One region of the Neobacillus sp. DFD-2R genome, then DNA from elsewhere that is predicted to be linked to it. Evidence: a T-box and tRNA genes for the amino acid it is inferred to sense, from the RefSeq annotation. Region 1 holds a T-box; the other holds one or more tRNA genes.

Region 1 (7,818 bases):
CGATTTGCTCAAAATCAATATAAAGAAAGCAGCCTTCAGCAGCATTATAACAATGATGATTATCAAAAAGCCCTGCAGCAGCTCGAAGAAACGTATCAAGATATTTGTACGATGGCTCATAGTGCAAATTCACAGCAGCGGGAACAGCTTCATAGAATGAGGCTGCAGCTGCAGCAGATTCAAAATACGATGATTTTACAAGGGTATTAAGAGGAGGAGAGCAGTTGAAAAAGCGTTCTAAACAACAAAACCCCGAACAAAAAACACGAAATGGCAGTAACAATCAAGATATAGAACTAGGGCAGGATTACGATTTAGTGAAGCAATCTAAAAAGAATTATGAAAAAACAGGCGGTCAGCCAGTTAAATCGAAATTTCATCAGGAAAATGGACAATCATCCTAATAAAGCAATCAAGTTTCCCTCAACGGTTCTAGTTGAGGGTTATTTTTTTTCCGAGTCATGCTTTAAAAATCTCTGATTAATGTTTTTGCGGAAATATGATAGGTATTTGCGGGAAAAGGCGAAACTTCTGCGGAATAACCACTGTAACTCGCGGAATTATCCCTAATACCCGCGGAATCATTTTTTATTAAGGTCTTTTCGTAAACTTTGTTGCTTTTGAAACTTAATAAAGTTCATTTACTAAGTTTCTAGGCAATTTTCGCAAATGTTCTTACGAAAAGATGCCACGAAGCTTCTAATTATACGGGTTGATAAACTTATACGAAGAACAACAATCTATGCGAAAATAGCCTTTATTAAACCTTCTCTAACGAAAAAGGATTGCGCCTAATCTGAAAACAGTCTAAAATTACTTGGGGAATCGAAATAATTTTAGATTAAGGAGCGTTTTTCATGCCACGTGCCTTATGGCTTTTGATTGTTGGGATGGCAGTGAATGTAACAGGCTCTTCTTTTTTATGGCCTTTGAATTCAATCTATATTCACGAACATCTAGGAAAATCACTATCGGTTGCCGGGGTTGTTTTAATGTTAAACTCCGGGGCAAGCGTTATTGGTAATTTATATGGAGGAAGATTATTTGATAAATTAGGAGGGTACAAATCTGTACTTCTAGGTATCGGCATTACCTTTTTAGCCCTCGTTGGATTATCTGTCCGGCATGACTGGCCGGAATATATCGTTTTTTTAACAATTATTGGTTTTGGAGCAGGAATCGTTTTTCCATCCATGTATGCCATGGCAGGGTCCGTTTGGAAGGAAGGCGGCCGTAAAGCTTTTAATGCTATGTATGTGGCTCAAAACCTGGGCGTTGCAGTTGGAGCCGCGCTCGGGGGAATTGTGGCTGATTACTCATTTCAATTAATTTTCCTTGCCAATACATTTATGTATTTCATCTTTTTACTGATTGCTATTTTTGGCTATAGAGGAATCACTTCAGATTCGGCTAAACAGGCTAATGATCAAAAAGATAAAACCCAAGTAAAAGGAAGAAAAAATCTTCAAGCATTATTGATTCTTTGCTCAGGCTATTTATTATGCTGGGTTGCCTATGTCCAATGGCCAACGACGATTGCTTCCTACACACAGCAAATTCATATATCATTAGCTCAATATAGCTTATTATGGACAATAAACGGAGCCTTAATTGTTCTGGGTCAGCCCTTATTAACGGTTATTTTGAAACATCTTGCAGCCTCGCTAAAGCTACAAATGCTAATCGGTATCGCTATTTTTATTATTTCTTTTATTGTAGCAGGGAAAGCAAACGCCTTTGCAGGTTTTCTAGTTGCTATGATCATTTTAACCATTGGTGAAATGTTTATCTGGCCGGCTGTGCCAACGGTAGCTTTCAGTTTAGCGCCAAAGGGACGGGAAGGTTTTTATCAGGGAATTGTCAATAGTACGGCAACAGGGGGAAGAATGCTCGGTCCATTGCTGGGGGGCATGCTGGCGGACTTATATAGTATGTCCACATTGTTTTTGGTACTGATAGCTTTATTCCTCATTTCAATTGTATCAACGTTATTCTATGATCGTGGTTTAAAAACGAAAAAGCATTTTACAGCAAAAGTAATGTAGACGGTTCTGATTAGGACCGTTTTTTTTATTAGTTTAAAAATAATTCATCCGGTTCATACTGTTTTTAGGCGTTCGTTTGCTTGCAACATGTTAGAAAATTTAATACAATAACCGTATACTTTTATATTGAAAAAACAGTGATGAGGAATAGTAGTGGTTAATATCCGTATTTAGAGAGTTGACGGCTGGTGGGAGTCAACCGGGTACATCATGAACTCGCCTAAGAGTTGCAAGCGTGAATAATAGTAATGTTTGCCGTTTTCCGCGTTAAGGATGAATGAAGCGAGTGTTGACAACACTAATGTGGGTGGTACCGCGGGAAGATACATACAATCCTCTCGTCCCGTTTTTGGGATGAGAGGTTTTTTTATTTTAAGATTTATTAGAAAAATAATTTTATGACTTAGAAGACTGTCTAGCTCCAGCGCCTAGGGGATCGAGATCATAAGCCCATCCGTCAAGAAGGTTAAAGAACAACCTTCTCGCCGGCTCGTCTTATGCTTGTCGCCCCTGGGCAAGGTGCTTCCGCTTTTCTGGTTAGGAGGAAAACTTATGAGTTTCGATCATCAAGAAATCGAAAAGAAGTGGCAAAAGAAATGGGAAACAGAAAAAACATTTAAAACAAACGAAGAATTTGGCAAAAGAAAATTCTACGCTTTAGATATGTTTCCATATCCATCGGGTGCGGGATTACATGTTGGACACCCTGAAGGCTATACGGCAACTGATATCCTTTCCCGCTTAAAACGGATGCAGGGATACAATGTTCTTCATCCAATGGGCTGGGACGCTTTTGGTTTACCGGCGGAGCAATATGCATTGGATACCGGAAATGACCCTGCAGATTTCACTAAGCAAAATATTGATACGTTCCGCAGACAAATTAAATCTCTTGGCTTCTCTTATGATTGGGACCGGGAAGTAAATACCACCGACCCTGAATATTACAAATGGACGCAGTGGATTTTCTTAAAACTATTTGAAAAAGGTCTTGCCTATATAGATGAAGTAGCGGTTAACTGGTGCCCGGCACTTGGAACCGTTTTGGCAAACGAAGAAGTCATTGATGGAAAAAGTGAACGCGGCGGCCACCCGGTGGAACGCCGTCCAATGAAGCAATGGATGTTAAAAATTACTGCCTACGGGGATCGTTTGCTTGAAGATCTTGAGGAGCTTGATTGGCCGGAAAGTCTGAAAGAAATGCAGCGCAATTGGATCGGCCGTTCTGAAGGTGCTGAAGTTACTTTTAACATTGACGGTCACGAAGAAACCTTCACCGTATTTACTACACGCCCTGATACATTATTTGGCGCTACCTATGCGGTGCTTGCTCCGGAGCATTCATTTGTAAATAAAATTACGACTCCTGAACAGCGTGCTGCAGTTGATGCTTATTTAGAGAAGGTAAAGAGCAAGAGCGATCTTGAGCGAACTGACCTAGCGAAGGAAAAAACCGGAGTATTTACCGGTGCATATGCGATCAATCCTGCAAATGGCGAGAAAATGCCAATCTGGATTGCCGATTATGTATTGGTAAGCTACGGAACGGGTGCGATCATGGCTGTACCTGCACACGATGAGCGTGACTATGAATTTGCTAAACAGTTTGATTTACCGATTAAGCAGGTTGTTGCCGGGGGAGATATTGAAGAAGAGGCCTACACAGGCGATGGTGACCATATTAATTCCGATTTCTTAAATGGTTTGGATAAGCTTGAGGCCATTCAAAAAATGATTTCATGGCTTGAAGAAAAAGGTATTGGTACAAAAAAAGTAACGTTTCGTTTACGTGATTGGCTGTTTAGCCGCCAGCGTTACTGGGGAGAGCCGATTCCGGTTATCCATTGGGAAGATGGTACAATGACTGCTGTACCGGAAGAGCAGCTTCCATTAACATTACCGAAAACGAAAGAAATCAGACCATCCGGAACGGGTGAATCACCTCTTGCTGTGATAGAGGATTGGGTAAATGTGGTTGACCCGCAGACAGGTAAAAAGGGCCGCCGTGAAACCAATACAATGCCGCAATGGGCAGGCAGCTGCTGGTATTATTTACGTTATATTGACCCGAAAAATGATCAGGCACTTGCTGCTGAGGAAAAATTAAAGCATTGGCTTCCCGTTGACACTTATATTGGCGGGGCAGAACATGCGGTGCTGCACTTACTTTACGCTCGCTTCTGGCATAAATTCTTGTATGATATCGGAGTTGTGCCGACAAAAGAACCATTCCAAAAACTATTTAACCAAGGAATGATCTTAGGGGAAAACAATGAAAAAATGAGTAAATCAAAAGGGAATGTTGTCAATCCTGATGATATTGTAGCCAGTCATGGTGCCGATACTTTGCGCTTGTATGAAATGTTTATGGGACCGCTTGATGCCTCGATTGCCTGGTCAACGAATGGTCTTGATGGCTCACGCCGTTTCTTAGATCGGGTTTGGCGCTTAATGGTAGAAGAGGATGGAGAGGTAAATCCGAAAATCCAGCCAAATGAAGAAGCTGTTAATTTGGAAAAAATTTATCATCAAACAGTGAAAAAAGTAACCGAGGATTACGAAGGCTTGAGATTCAATACGGCCATTTCACAAATGATGGTATTTATAAATGAAGCCTATAAGTCAACCGTTCTACCAAAGGATTATATGGAAGGCTTCGTAAAATTACTGTCACCTGTTTGTCCTCATATCTCCGAGGAGCTATGGGTAAAGTTAGGACATAGTGAAACAATTTCCTACGAAGCTTGGCCTGCATATGATGAAGCAAAGCTCGTGGATGAAGAAATTGAAATTGTCATTCAAGTGAATGGTAAAGTTAAAACAAAGCTAATGGTCCCAACTGACGCCAGCAAGGAATCGTTAGAAGAAATTGCCATGGATGACGATAGGGTAAAAGAACAAATTGAAGGAAAAACCATTCGTAAAGTCATCACGGTGCCAGGTAAATTAGTAAATATTGTAGCAAATTAAAACGAAGAAAGAGGCTGAGATGCCTCTTTCTTTTAAGGGGATGTTAAGGATGGAAGAATTACAAATCATTACACCGGAAGAATTGCAAAAAAAGCTTGAGAATGGGGAAAAGCTTGAGCTCGTAGATGTCAGGGAAGATGAAGAAGTGGCAGCGGGTATAATTCCCGGGGCAAAGCATATTCGCATGGGTGATATCCCGATGAACCTTGACTATTTTGATAAAGATAAAGAATATATTTTTATTTGCCGCTCCAGCCACCGCAGTGGAAATGTATGCTACTATCTTCAAGAACAAGGCTATAAAGTCCGTAATATGATTGGCGGCATGCTGGCATGGACCGGTGAGACGAAATAAAGAAAAAACCAATTCCAAAATTTGGAATTGGTTTTTTTATTCACAATAATTAATGAGCTTTTTCCGATCTTTTAAAAGCAATCCACCCATAATCATTAATGGAACAATGTTGACGACTGCCAGTACTGTTCCTTGGAAGTCGGAACCAATGAATAAACCGTGTAATGTAACTAAGGCATAAAGAATTGGATTCAATGCATGTAATTTCCGCCATTTTTGATAACCGATTTTTTTGCGGGCTTTTGAGGTAACAATGGTCATAAGTAAAAAATACAGCGAGATGATCCCCATGGCCATTGGCAAGGGTTTATAGGTCGTATTAAATGGAATTAGTACCTCAGCCCATTTAAAAGAGATATATGAATCAATCAGCAAAAAACCGAGATGCCCGCATACCATAAAAAACGCCCAATTTGAAAGTGTTTCATGAAAATGAAGGGTAATCGTAACTTTTTGTTTGCGCATTTTTTGGACCTGTGAGTAAAGCCCAATAATGACAGATAAATATAATAAAAGATAGGCTACCGTACCTGTTGCCCGAATCATATACCATTCAAACATCTCCATCTTATGCTCCCCCTTTCCAAATTTGCCCGGATTTATATATTAAAACAGAGCGATTTCCATTATTATTTACCCACTTTTGTCCCTTTTCTTCCCCTAATAAAAGAACTGTTTTCGCCAATACGTCCGCTTCTAATGCGGTCGGTGCTGTAACGGTTGCAGAAACGATGGTGCTTTCAGTTGGTTCTCCTGTTTGCGGGTCAATCAGGTGATGCATCCATTTTTCGTTAACTTGCCATCTTCTTTTCAGGATGTCGACGTAGCAACGGCACCTGTTGCTACTTGGATGGAAGAAATCATTAAACTTTGGTCAAATGGACTTTCAATCCCAATGTTTAATAGACGCGGTAATTCTCCAAAAATACGAATATCTCCGCCAACATTGATAAAACCATAGCCTGTTTTCTCTAAAACTTCTGCAGCCCGATCAATAACCCATCCTTTCGCAATGCCGCCGAGATCAATTTTTGAAAAGAGAGTAACGGCTTGTTTGTGCTCATTTAAATAAAATGGATCGGAGGTTGTTGCAATAGGTGATGAAAGGGTTGATGCTGCTACTTTCTGCCCTCTAATAAATTCAATAGATTTGGAATAACCGCAATTTTCAATCGCGGATAAAATTCCCGGATTAAAGAGTCTGTCGGTTTCATGATAAAAACGTTCCGCTTCTTTCATTATTGAAAATAATTCACCGGAGACAGTGATTTCTTTATCGATTTGTTGGTTTAAAAGGGTGAGCTCACTATCTTCCCGGAACCTGCTGCATTTGTTTTCAGTCTGTTCAAAAAGCTTATAAATAGGCATCAGATCATTTGCGAACATTTCATGACTAATCGATATTTGTACCAAGGTACTCATGGAATTGAAACGATAGTTATACATCAGGTTCCACCTGTTGTTGTATCAAAGCCGCCCCGCTGCCGTGAATGGCCGCTGAATGAATCCTGATTTTGCGAGAATGAACCATTATTGAACGAACTATTACCATTATCCATGGAATTACCATTGCTACCGGAAGAGACATCGCTATTAGTAGAATTATCATCAAATAAGCTCTGATTTGAGTCATTTGTGTTTGATTGTTGTTGATTTGTATTATTACTGGAAGAGAAGTTCTGTCTAGCTGATTGAGTGTTAGTTTGATCCCCGGTTGAAAGTCCGAGATAGGAAACCATTCCTGCAACCAAGGCTAAACTGCCAAAGCTAACTCCCCAAGAAATTCGTTGTTTTTTATCCAATTGAAGGACTCCTTTCATTTTTACTGCTTACCTTCTAAACGCAGTTTACAAGTTAATTCTTAATATAAACTTAAAATATACTAGGGGTTTATTTTTAAAATTCAGATAATGGGGTAATAATGATAGAAAAAAGGAAAGGGAGAGGAAATTGATACAGGTAAAGCTGTTTGATCGGGAACACGAGAAGGATTTAGAAAAAGAAATGAATCACTTTTTAAAGGGTTTGGATGAAAAGAAATTGTTGGATATTAAATATAATGTGGCTGCTATGCCGGAGGAAGAAGAGGAGGAACAAATTTATTGTTTTTCTGCCATGATCATTTATCGGGCCTGACAATTGTCAGGCCTGAATAACGTTTTCCCGGGCAAAATGGGCAGCGTTTGTTCCTGCCAGCCTGCCTGTTACAAGTGCCGAGGTGATATTATATCCGCCTGTATACCCATGAACATCAAGGATTTCACCACAGAAGTATAAGCCATTCATTAATTTCGAACCCATTGTTTGCGGTTCCACTTCTTTGACAGAAATCCCTCCGCCTGTCACAAAAGCTTTTTCAAGTGGAAGTGTGCCATTCACTTTAATGGTAAATTGCTTGCAGCTTTTTGAAAAACTGCGGATCTTTTCATTGGAAATCGTGCCTCCCTG
Region 2 (7,818 bases), 1.3 Mb from region 1:
TTCTATACTAATGATTTTCTCCAAATCTCGCGGTTGTGAAACGTGGAAGTTTTTATTTATTGGGGGTTTGTTTAGTTAGGTAGAATTTTTGTTGGTTTCTTTTGTTTTGTTGAATGGGGTAAGCGATGTGAAAATTTTGTACGATTTTTAACATTTTTTACTTTAACTATTAGATTTGCAATTATTTTATAGTTTCCTAAACGACAAAAAAGGACAACCCCATATCGGGTTATCCTTTATTCTTGCCTGGCAACGTCCTACTCTCACAGGGACAAAGTCCCAACTACCATCGGCGCTGAGAAGCTTAACTTCCGTGTTCGGTATGGGAACGGGTGTGACCTTCTCGCCATTGCTGCCAGGCTATTTTCTTTGAGGTTTCATTCCCTCAAAACTGGATAATGCAGAAGAAGTTTGGTAAAAACGAGTTCACCTTGTTCATATATATATGACTTGGTTAAGTCCTCGAACGATTAGTATCAGTCAGCTCCACACGTCACCGCGCTTCCACCTCTGACCTATCAACCTGATCATCTTTCAGGGTTCTTACTAGCTTGACGCTATGGGAAATCTCATCTTGAGGGGGGCTTCATGCTTAGATGCTTTCAGCACTTATCCCGTCCGCACATAGCTACCCAGCGATGCCTTTGGCAAGACAACTGGTACACCAGCGGTGCGTCCATCCCGGTCCTCTCGTACTAAGGACAGCTCCTCTCAAATTTCCTGCGCCCACGACGGATAGGGACCGAACTGTCTCACGACGTTCTGAACCCAGCTCGCGTACCGCTTTAATGGGCGAACAGCCCAACCCTTGGGACCGACTACAGCCCCAGGATGCGATGAGCCGACATCGAGGTGCCAAACCTCCCCGTCGATGTGGACTCTTGGGGGAGATAAGCCTGTTATCCCCGGGGTAGCTTTTATCCGTTGAGCGATGGCCCTTCCATGCGGAACCACCGGATCACTAAGCCCGACTTTCGTCCCTGCTCGACTTGTAGGTCTCGCAGTCAAGCTCCCTTGTGCCTTTACACTCTACGAATGATTTCCAACCATTCTGAGGGAACCTTTGGGCGCCTCCGTTACTCTTTAGGAGGCGACCGCCCCAGTCAAACTGCCCACCTGACACTGTCTCCCACCCCGATGAGGGGTGCGGGTTAGAATTTCAATACAGCCAGGGTAGTATCCCACCGACGCCTCCACCGAAGCTAGCGCTCCAGCTTCTACGGCTCCTACCTATCCTGTACAAGCTGTACCAAAATTCAATATCAGGCTACAGTAAAGCTCCACGGGGTCTTTCCGTCCTGTCGCGGGTAACCTGCATCTTCACAGGTACTATAATTTCACCGAGTCTCTCGTTGAGACAGTGCCCAGATCGTTACGCCTTTCGTGCGGGTCGGAACTTACCCGACAAGGAATTTCGCTACCTTAGGACCGTTATAGTTACGGCCGCCGTTTACTGGGGCTTCGATTCAGAGCTTCGCTTTTAAGGCTAACCCCTCCTCTTAACCTTCCAGCACCGGGCAGGCGTCAGCCCCTATACTTCGCCTTGCGGCTTCGCAGAGACCTGTGTTTTTGCTAAACAGTCGCCTGGGCCTATTCACTGCGGCTCTTCGAGGCTATTCACCCCAAAGAGCACCCCTTCTCCCGAAGTTACGGGGTCATTTTGCCGAGTTCCTTAACGAGAGTTCTCTCGCTCACCTTAGGATTCTCTCCTCGCCTACCTGTGTCGGTTTGCGGTACGGGCACCTTTTATCTCGCTAGAGGCTTTTCTTGGCAGTGTGGAATCAGGAACTTCGGTACTAAATTTCCCTCGCTGTCACAGCTCGAGCCTAACGCAAGCGGGATTTGCCTCGCTTGCAGCCTAACTGCTTAGACGCGCATATCCAACAGCGCGCTTACCCTATCCTCCTGCGTCCCCCCGTTGCTCAAACGATAAAGAGGTGGTACAGGAATATCAACCTGTTGTCCATCGCCTACGCCTTTCGGCCTCGGCTTAGGTCCCGACTAACCCTGAGCGGACGAGCCTTCCTCAGGAAACCTTAGGCATTCGGTGGATGAGATTCTCACTCATCTTTCGCTACTCATACCGGCATTCTCACTTCTAAGCGCTCCACCAGTCCTTACGGTCTGACTTCAACGCCCTTAGAACGCTCTCCTACCACTGACATCAACGATGTCAATCCACAGCTTCGGTGATACGTTTAGCCCCGGTACATTTTCGGCGCAGAGTCACTCGACCAGTGAGCTATTACGCACTCTTTAAATGGTGGCTGCTTCTAAGCCAACATCCTGGTTGTCTAAGCAACTCCACATCCTTTTCCACTTAACGTATACTTTGGGACCTTAGCTGGTGGTCTGGGCTGTTTCCCTTTTGACTACGGATCTTATCACTCGCAGTCTGACTCCCACGGATAAGTCTTTGGCATTCGGAGTTTGTCTGAATTCGGTAACCCGATGAGGGCCCCTAGTCCAAACAGTGCTCTACCTCCAAGACTCTTACTACGTGAGGCTAGCCCTAAAGCTATTTCGGAGAGAACCAGCTATCTCCAAGTTCGATTGGAATTTCTCCGCTACCCACACCTCATCCCCGCACTTTTCAACGTGCGTGGGTTCGGGCCTCCATCCAGTGTTACCTGGACTTCACCCTGGACATGGGTAGATCACCTGGTTTCGGGTCTACGACCACATACTCATTCGCCCTATTCAGACTCGCTTTCGCTGCGGCTCCGTCTCTTCAACTTAACCTTGCATGTAATCGTAACTCGCCGGTTCATTCTACAAAAGGCACGCCATCACCCATAAACGGGCTCTGACTACTTGTAGGCACACGGTTTCAGGAACTATTTCACTCCCCTTCCGGGGTGCTTTTCACCTTTCCCTCACGGTACTGGTTCACTATCGGTCACTAGGGAGTATTTAGCCTTGGGAGATGGTCCTCCCTGCTTCCGACCGGATTTCACGTGTCCGGCCGTACTCAGGATCCACTCAGGAGGGAACGAAGTTTCAACTACAGGGTTTTTACCTTCTATGACGGACCTTTCCAGATCGCTTCATCTACCCCGTTCCTTTGTAACTCCATGTTGAGTGTCCTACAACCCCAAGAGGCAAGCCTCTTGGTTTGGGCTATGTCCCGTTTCGCTCGCCGCTACTCAGGGAATCGCGTTTGCTTTCTCTTCCTCCGGGTACTTAGATGTTTCAGTTCCCCGGGTATGCCTTCCATACCCTATGTATTCAGGTAAAGATACTGTTCCATTACGAACAGCGGGTTTCCCCATTCGGAAATCTCCGGATCAAAGCTTACTTACAGCTCCCCGAAGCATATCGGTGTTAGTCCCGTCCTTCATCGGCTCCTAGTGCCAAGGCATTCACCGTGCGCCCTTTCTAACTTAACCTAAAAGGTTTATTTCTCTTACTTAATAAGAGAGAAAACTAAAATGGCAAGGAAAAATTGAACTGCATTTTTCCCTATAACTCGGTTCTTACTTTGACTTCTTCTTTACGATTATCCAGTTTTCAAAGAACGAATAAAAAAAGCTTCGAGAGAATTGCTCTCTCAAAACTAAACAAACAAAGAACGTGTTTCAAACAAACTGTTTTGTCCGGCTCATATGTCCGGCATATATCCTTAGAAAGGAGGTGATCCAGCCGCACCTTCCGATACGGCTACCTTGTTACGACTTCACCCCAATCATCTGTCCCACCTTAGGCGGCTGGCTCCTTACGGTTACCCCACCGACTTCGGGTGTTACAAACTCTCGTGGTGTGACGGGCGGTGTGTACAAGGCCCGGGAACGTATTCACCGCGGCATGCTGATCCGCGATTACTAGCGATTCCGGCTTCATGTAGGCGAGTTGCAGCCTACAATCCGAACTGAGAATGGTTTTATGGGATTGGCTCGACCTTGCGGTTTTGCAGCCCTTTGTACCATCCATTGTAGCACGTGTGTAGCCCAGGTCATAAGGGGCATGATGATTTGACGTCATCCCCACCTTCCTCCGGTTTGTCACCGGCAGTCACCTTAGAGTGCCCAACTGAATGCTGGCAACTAAGATCAAGGGTTGCGCTCGTTGCGGGACTTAACCCAACATCTCACGACACGAGCTGACGACAACCATGCACCACCTGTCACTCTGTCCCCCGAAGGGGAAAGCCCTATCTCTAGGGGTGTCAGAGGATGTCAAGACCTGGTAAGGTTCTTCGCGTTGCTTCGAATTAAACCACATGCTCCACCGCTTGTGCGGGCCCCCGTCAATTCCTTTGAGTTTCAGCCTTGCGGCCGTACTCCCCAGGCGGAGTGCTTAATGCGTTAGCTGCAGCACTAAAGGGCGGAAACCCTCTAACACTTAGCACTCATCGTTTACGGCGTGGACTACCAGGGTATCTAATCCTGTTTGCTCCCCACGCTTTCGCGCCTCAGCGTCAGTTACAGACCAGAAAGTCGCCTTCGCCACTGGTGTTCCTCCACATCTCTACGCATTTCACCGCTACACGTGGAATTCCACTTTCCTCTTCTGCACTCAAGTCCCCCAGTTTCCAATGACCCTCCACGGTTGAGCCGTGGGCTTTCACATCAGACTTAAAGGACCGCCTGCGCGCGCTTTACGCCCAATAATTCCGGACAACGCTTGCCACCTACGTATTACCGCGGCTGCTGGCACGTAGTTAGCCGTGGCTTTCTGGTTAGGTACCGTCAAGGTACCGGCAGTTACTCCGGTACTTGTTCTTCCCTAACAACAGAGCTTTACGACCCGAAGGCCTTCATCGCTCACGCGGCGTTGCTCCGTCAGACTTTCGTCCATTGCGGAAGATTCCCTACTGCTGCCTCCCGTAGGAGTCTGGGCCGTGTCTCAGTCCCAGTGTGGCCGATCACCCTCTCAGGTCGGCTACGCATCGTCGCCTTGGTGAGCCGTTACCTCACCAACTAGCTAATGCGCCGCGGGCCCATCTGTAAGTGACAGCCGAAACCGTCTTTCAGCTTTTCCTCATGTGAGGAAAAGGATTATCCGGTATTAGCTCCGGTTTCCCGAAGTTATCCCAGTCTTACAGGCAGGTTGCCCACGTGTTACTCACCCGTCCGCCGCTAACCTTCAGGAGCAAGCTCCTAAAGATTCGCTCGACTTGCATGTATTAGGCACGCCGCCAGCGTTCGTCCTGAGCCAGGATCAAACTCTCCAAGAAAGTTGATTAGCTCATTTGTTACGTTGGCTTAGCTTCACTTTCTTACGAAAGATCTGCTAATGTTTATTGTTTGTTTACACGTCTTGTTTGTTTAGTTTTCAAAGAACAATATCATGTCGCAAGTGCGACTTTAATATAATAACAAAGTATATCAACCTTGTCAATATATTATTTTTGTTTTTTTTTGGTGGAGCCTAGCGGGATCGAACCGCTGACCTCCTGCGTGCAAAGCAGGCGCTCTCCCAGCTGAGCTAAGGCCCCGTATGTTATTGAAAATGAATGGTCGGGAAGACAGGATTCGAACCTGCGACCCCTTGGTCCCAAACCAAGTGCTCTACCAAGCTGAGCTACTTCCCGATTTATAATGGCGCGCCCGAAAGGAGTCGAACCCATAACCTTCTGATCCGTAGTCAGACGCTCTATCCAATTGAGCTACGGGCGCATTATTTTGAGAGTAATTTTGCTATCGCAAAAAACTTTGGTGCCGAGGACCGGAATCGAACCGGTACGGTAGTCACCTACCGCAGGATTTTAAGTCCTGTGCGTCTGCCAGTTCCGCCACCCCGGCACTGCTTGGAGCGGAAGACGGGATTCGAACCCGCGACCCCCACCTTGGCAAGGTGGTGTTCTACCACTGAACTACTTCCGCATTATAGTAAGTTATTTTGCTTTCCCTAAAAACTTTGGTGCGGGTGAAGGGAGTCGAACCCCCACGCCTTGCGGCGCCAGATCCTAAGTCTGGTGCGTCTGCCAATTCCGCCACACCCGCATTATGGTAAGTTATTTTGCTATCGCAAAAAACTCTGGTGAGCCATGAAGGACTCGAACCTTCGACCCTCTGATTAAAAGTCAGATGCTCTACCAACTGAGCTAATGGCTCAAAAAAATGGTGCCGGCTAGAGGACTTGAACCCCCAACCTACTGATTACAAGTCAGTTGCTCTACCAATTGAGCTAAACCGGCATATATGGTGGAGGATGACGGGCTCGAACCGCCGACCCTCTGCTTGTAAGGCAGATGCTCTCCCAGCTGAGCTAATCCTCCACAATATAAGCCTGGCAACGTCCTACTCTCACAGGGACAAAGTCCCAACTACCATCGGCGCTGAGAAGCTTAACTTCCGTGTTCGGTATGGGAACGGGTGTGACCTTCTCGCCATTGCTGCCAGGCTATTTTCTTTGAGGTTTCATTCCCTCAAAACTGGATAATGCAGAAGAAGTTTGGTAAAAACGAGTTCACCTTGTTCATATATATATGACTTGGTTAAGTCCTCGAACGATTAGTATCAGTCAGCTCCACACGTCACCGCGCTTCCACCTCTGACCTATCAACCTGATCATCTTTCAGGGTTCTTACTAGCTTGACGCTATGGGAAATCTCATCTTGAGGGGGGCTTCATGCTTAGATGCTTTCAGCACTTATCCCGTCCGCACATAGCTACCCAGCGATGCCTTTGGCAAGACAACTGGTACACCAGCGGTGCGTCCATCCCGGTCCTCTCGTACTAAGGACAGCTCCTCTCAAATTTCCTGCGCCCACGACGGATAGGGACCGAACTGTCTCACGACGTTCTGAACCCAGCTCGCGTACCGCTTTAATGGGCGAACAGCCCAACCCTTGGGACCGACTACAGCCCCAGGATGCGATGAGCCGACATCGAGGTGCCAAACCTCCCCGTCGATGTGGACTCTTGGGGGAGATAAGCCTGTTATCCCCGGGGTAGCTTTTATCCGTTGAGCGATGGCCCTTCCATGCGGAACCACCGGATCACTAAGCCCGACTTTCGTCCCTGCTCGACTTGTAGGTCTCGCAGTCAAGCTCCCTTGTGCCTTTACACTCTACGAATGATTTCCAACCATTCTGAGGGAACCTTTGGGCGCCTCCGTTACTCTTTAGGAGGCGACCGCCCCAGTCAAACTGCCCACCTGACACTGTCTCCCACCCCGATGAGGGGTGCGGGTTAGAATTTCAATACAGCCAGGGTAGTATCCCACCGACGCCTCCACCGAAGCTAGCGCTCCGGCTTCTACGGCTCCTACCTATCCTGTACAAGCTGTACCAAAATTCAATATCAGGCTACAGTAAAGCTCCACGGGGTCTTTCCGTCCTGTCGCGGGTAACCTGCATCTTCACAGGTACTATAATTTCACCGAGTCTCTCGTTGAGACAGTGCCCAGATCGTTACGCCTTTCGTGCGGGTCGGAACTTACCCGACAAGGAATTTCGCTACCTTAGGACCGTTATAGTTACGGCCGCCGTTTACTGGGGCTTCGATTCAGAGCTTCGCTTTTAAGGCTAACCCCTCCTCTTAACCTTCCAGCACCGGGCAGGCGTCAGCCCCTATACTTCGCCTTGCGGCTTCGCAGAGACCTGTGTTTTTGCTAAACAGTCGCCTGGGCCTATTCACTGCGGCTCTTCGAGGCTATTCACCCCAAAGAGCACCCCTTCTCCCGAAGTTACGGGGTCATTTTGCCGAGTTCCTTAACGAGAGTTCTCTCGCTCACCTTAGGATTCTCTCCTCGCCTACCTGTGTCGGTTTGCGGTACGGGCACCTTTTATCTCGCTAGAGGCTTTTCTTGGCAGTGTGGAATCAGGAACTTCGGTACTAAATTTCCCTCGCTGTCACAGCTCAGCCTTCACGC

Evidence for each region. A T-box is a leader RNA that pairs with one kind of tRNA and senses whether it is charged. The one in region 1 lies ahead of leuS (leucine--tRNA ligase), so its partner is inferred to be a tRNA-Leu.
Region 2: it has a tRNA-Leu gene. The T-box ahead of leuS (leucine--tRNA ligase) is inferred to sense a tRNA for this amino acid. The anticodon was not compared.

The regions. Positions count from the first base shown of each region.
Region 1 is NZ_CM173228.1:1,222,046-1,229,863, forward strand. It holds gene AC3ANV_RS05860 (YtzC family protein) at 1-210, shown strand, start outside; gene AC3ANV_RS05865 (glycogen biosynthesis protein GlgD) at 225-404, shown strand; gene AC3ANV_RS05870 (MDR family MFS transporter) at 858-2,045, shown strand; T-box leader at 2,174-2,394, shown strand; gene leuS (leucine--tRNA ligase) at 2,598-5,015, shown strand; gene AC3ANV_RS05880 (rhodanese-like domain-containing protein) at 5,065-5,370, shown strand; gene AC3ANV_RS05885 (ferric reductase-like transmembrane domain-containing protein) at 5,407-5,937, opposite strand; gene AC3ANV_RS05890 (FAD:protein FMN transferase) at 5,939-6,151, opposite strand; gene AC3ANV_RS05895 (FAD:protein FMN transferase) at 6,181-6,816, opposite strand; gene AC3ANV_RS05900 (hypothetical protein) at 6,816-7,190, opposite strand; gene AC3ANV_RS05905 (sporulation protein Cse60) at 7,321-7,506, shown strand; gene AC3ANV_RS05910 (BaiN/RdsA family NAD(P)/FAD-dependent oxidoreductase) at 7,513-7,818, opposite strand, start outside.
Region 2 is NZ_CM173228.1:5,364,942-5,372,759, forward strand. It holds rRNA gene rrf (5S ribosomal RNA) at 245-360, opposite strand; rRNA gene AC3ANV_RS26985 (23S ribosomal RNA) at 451-3,389, opposite strand; rRNA gene AC3ANV_RS26990 (16S ribosomal RNA) at 3,627-5,176, opposite strand; tRNA gene AC3ANV_RS26995 (tRNA-Ala) at 5,362-5,437, opposite strand; tRNA gene AC3ANV_RS27000 (tRNA-Pro) at 5,457-5,533, opposite strand; tRNA gene AC3ANV_RS27005 (tRNA-Arg) at 5,542-5,618, opposite strand; tRNA gene AC3ANV_RS27010 (tRNA-Leu) at 5,656-5,744, opposite strand; tRNA gene AC3ANV_RS27015 (tRNA-Gly) at 5,751-5,825, opposite strand; tRNA gene AC3ANV_RS27020 (tRNA-Leu) at 5,861-5,945, opposite strand; tRNA gene AC3ANV_RS27025 (tRNA-Lys) at 5,981-6,056, opposite strand; tRNA gene AC3ANV_RS27030 (tRNA-Thr) at 6,064-6,139, opposite strand; tRNA gene AC3ANV_RS27035 (tRNA-Val) at 6,145-6,220, opposite strand; rRNA gene rrf (5S ribosomal RNA) at 6,230-6,345, opposite strand; rRNA gene AC3ANV_RS27045 (23S ribosomal RNA) at 6,436-7,818, opposite strand, start outside.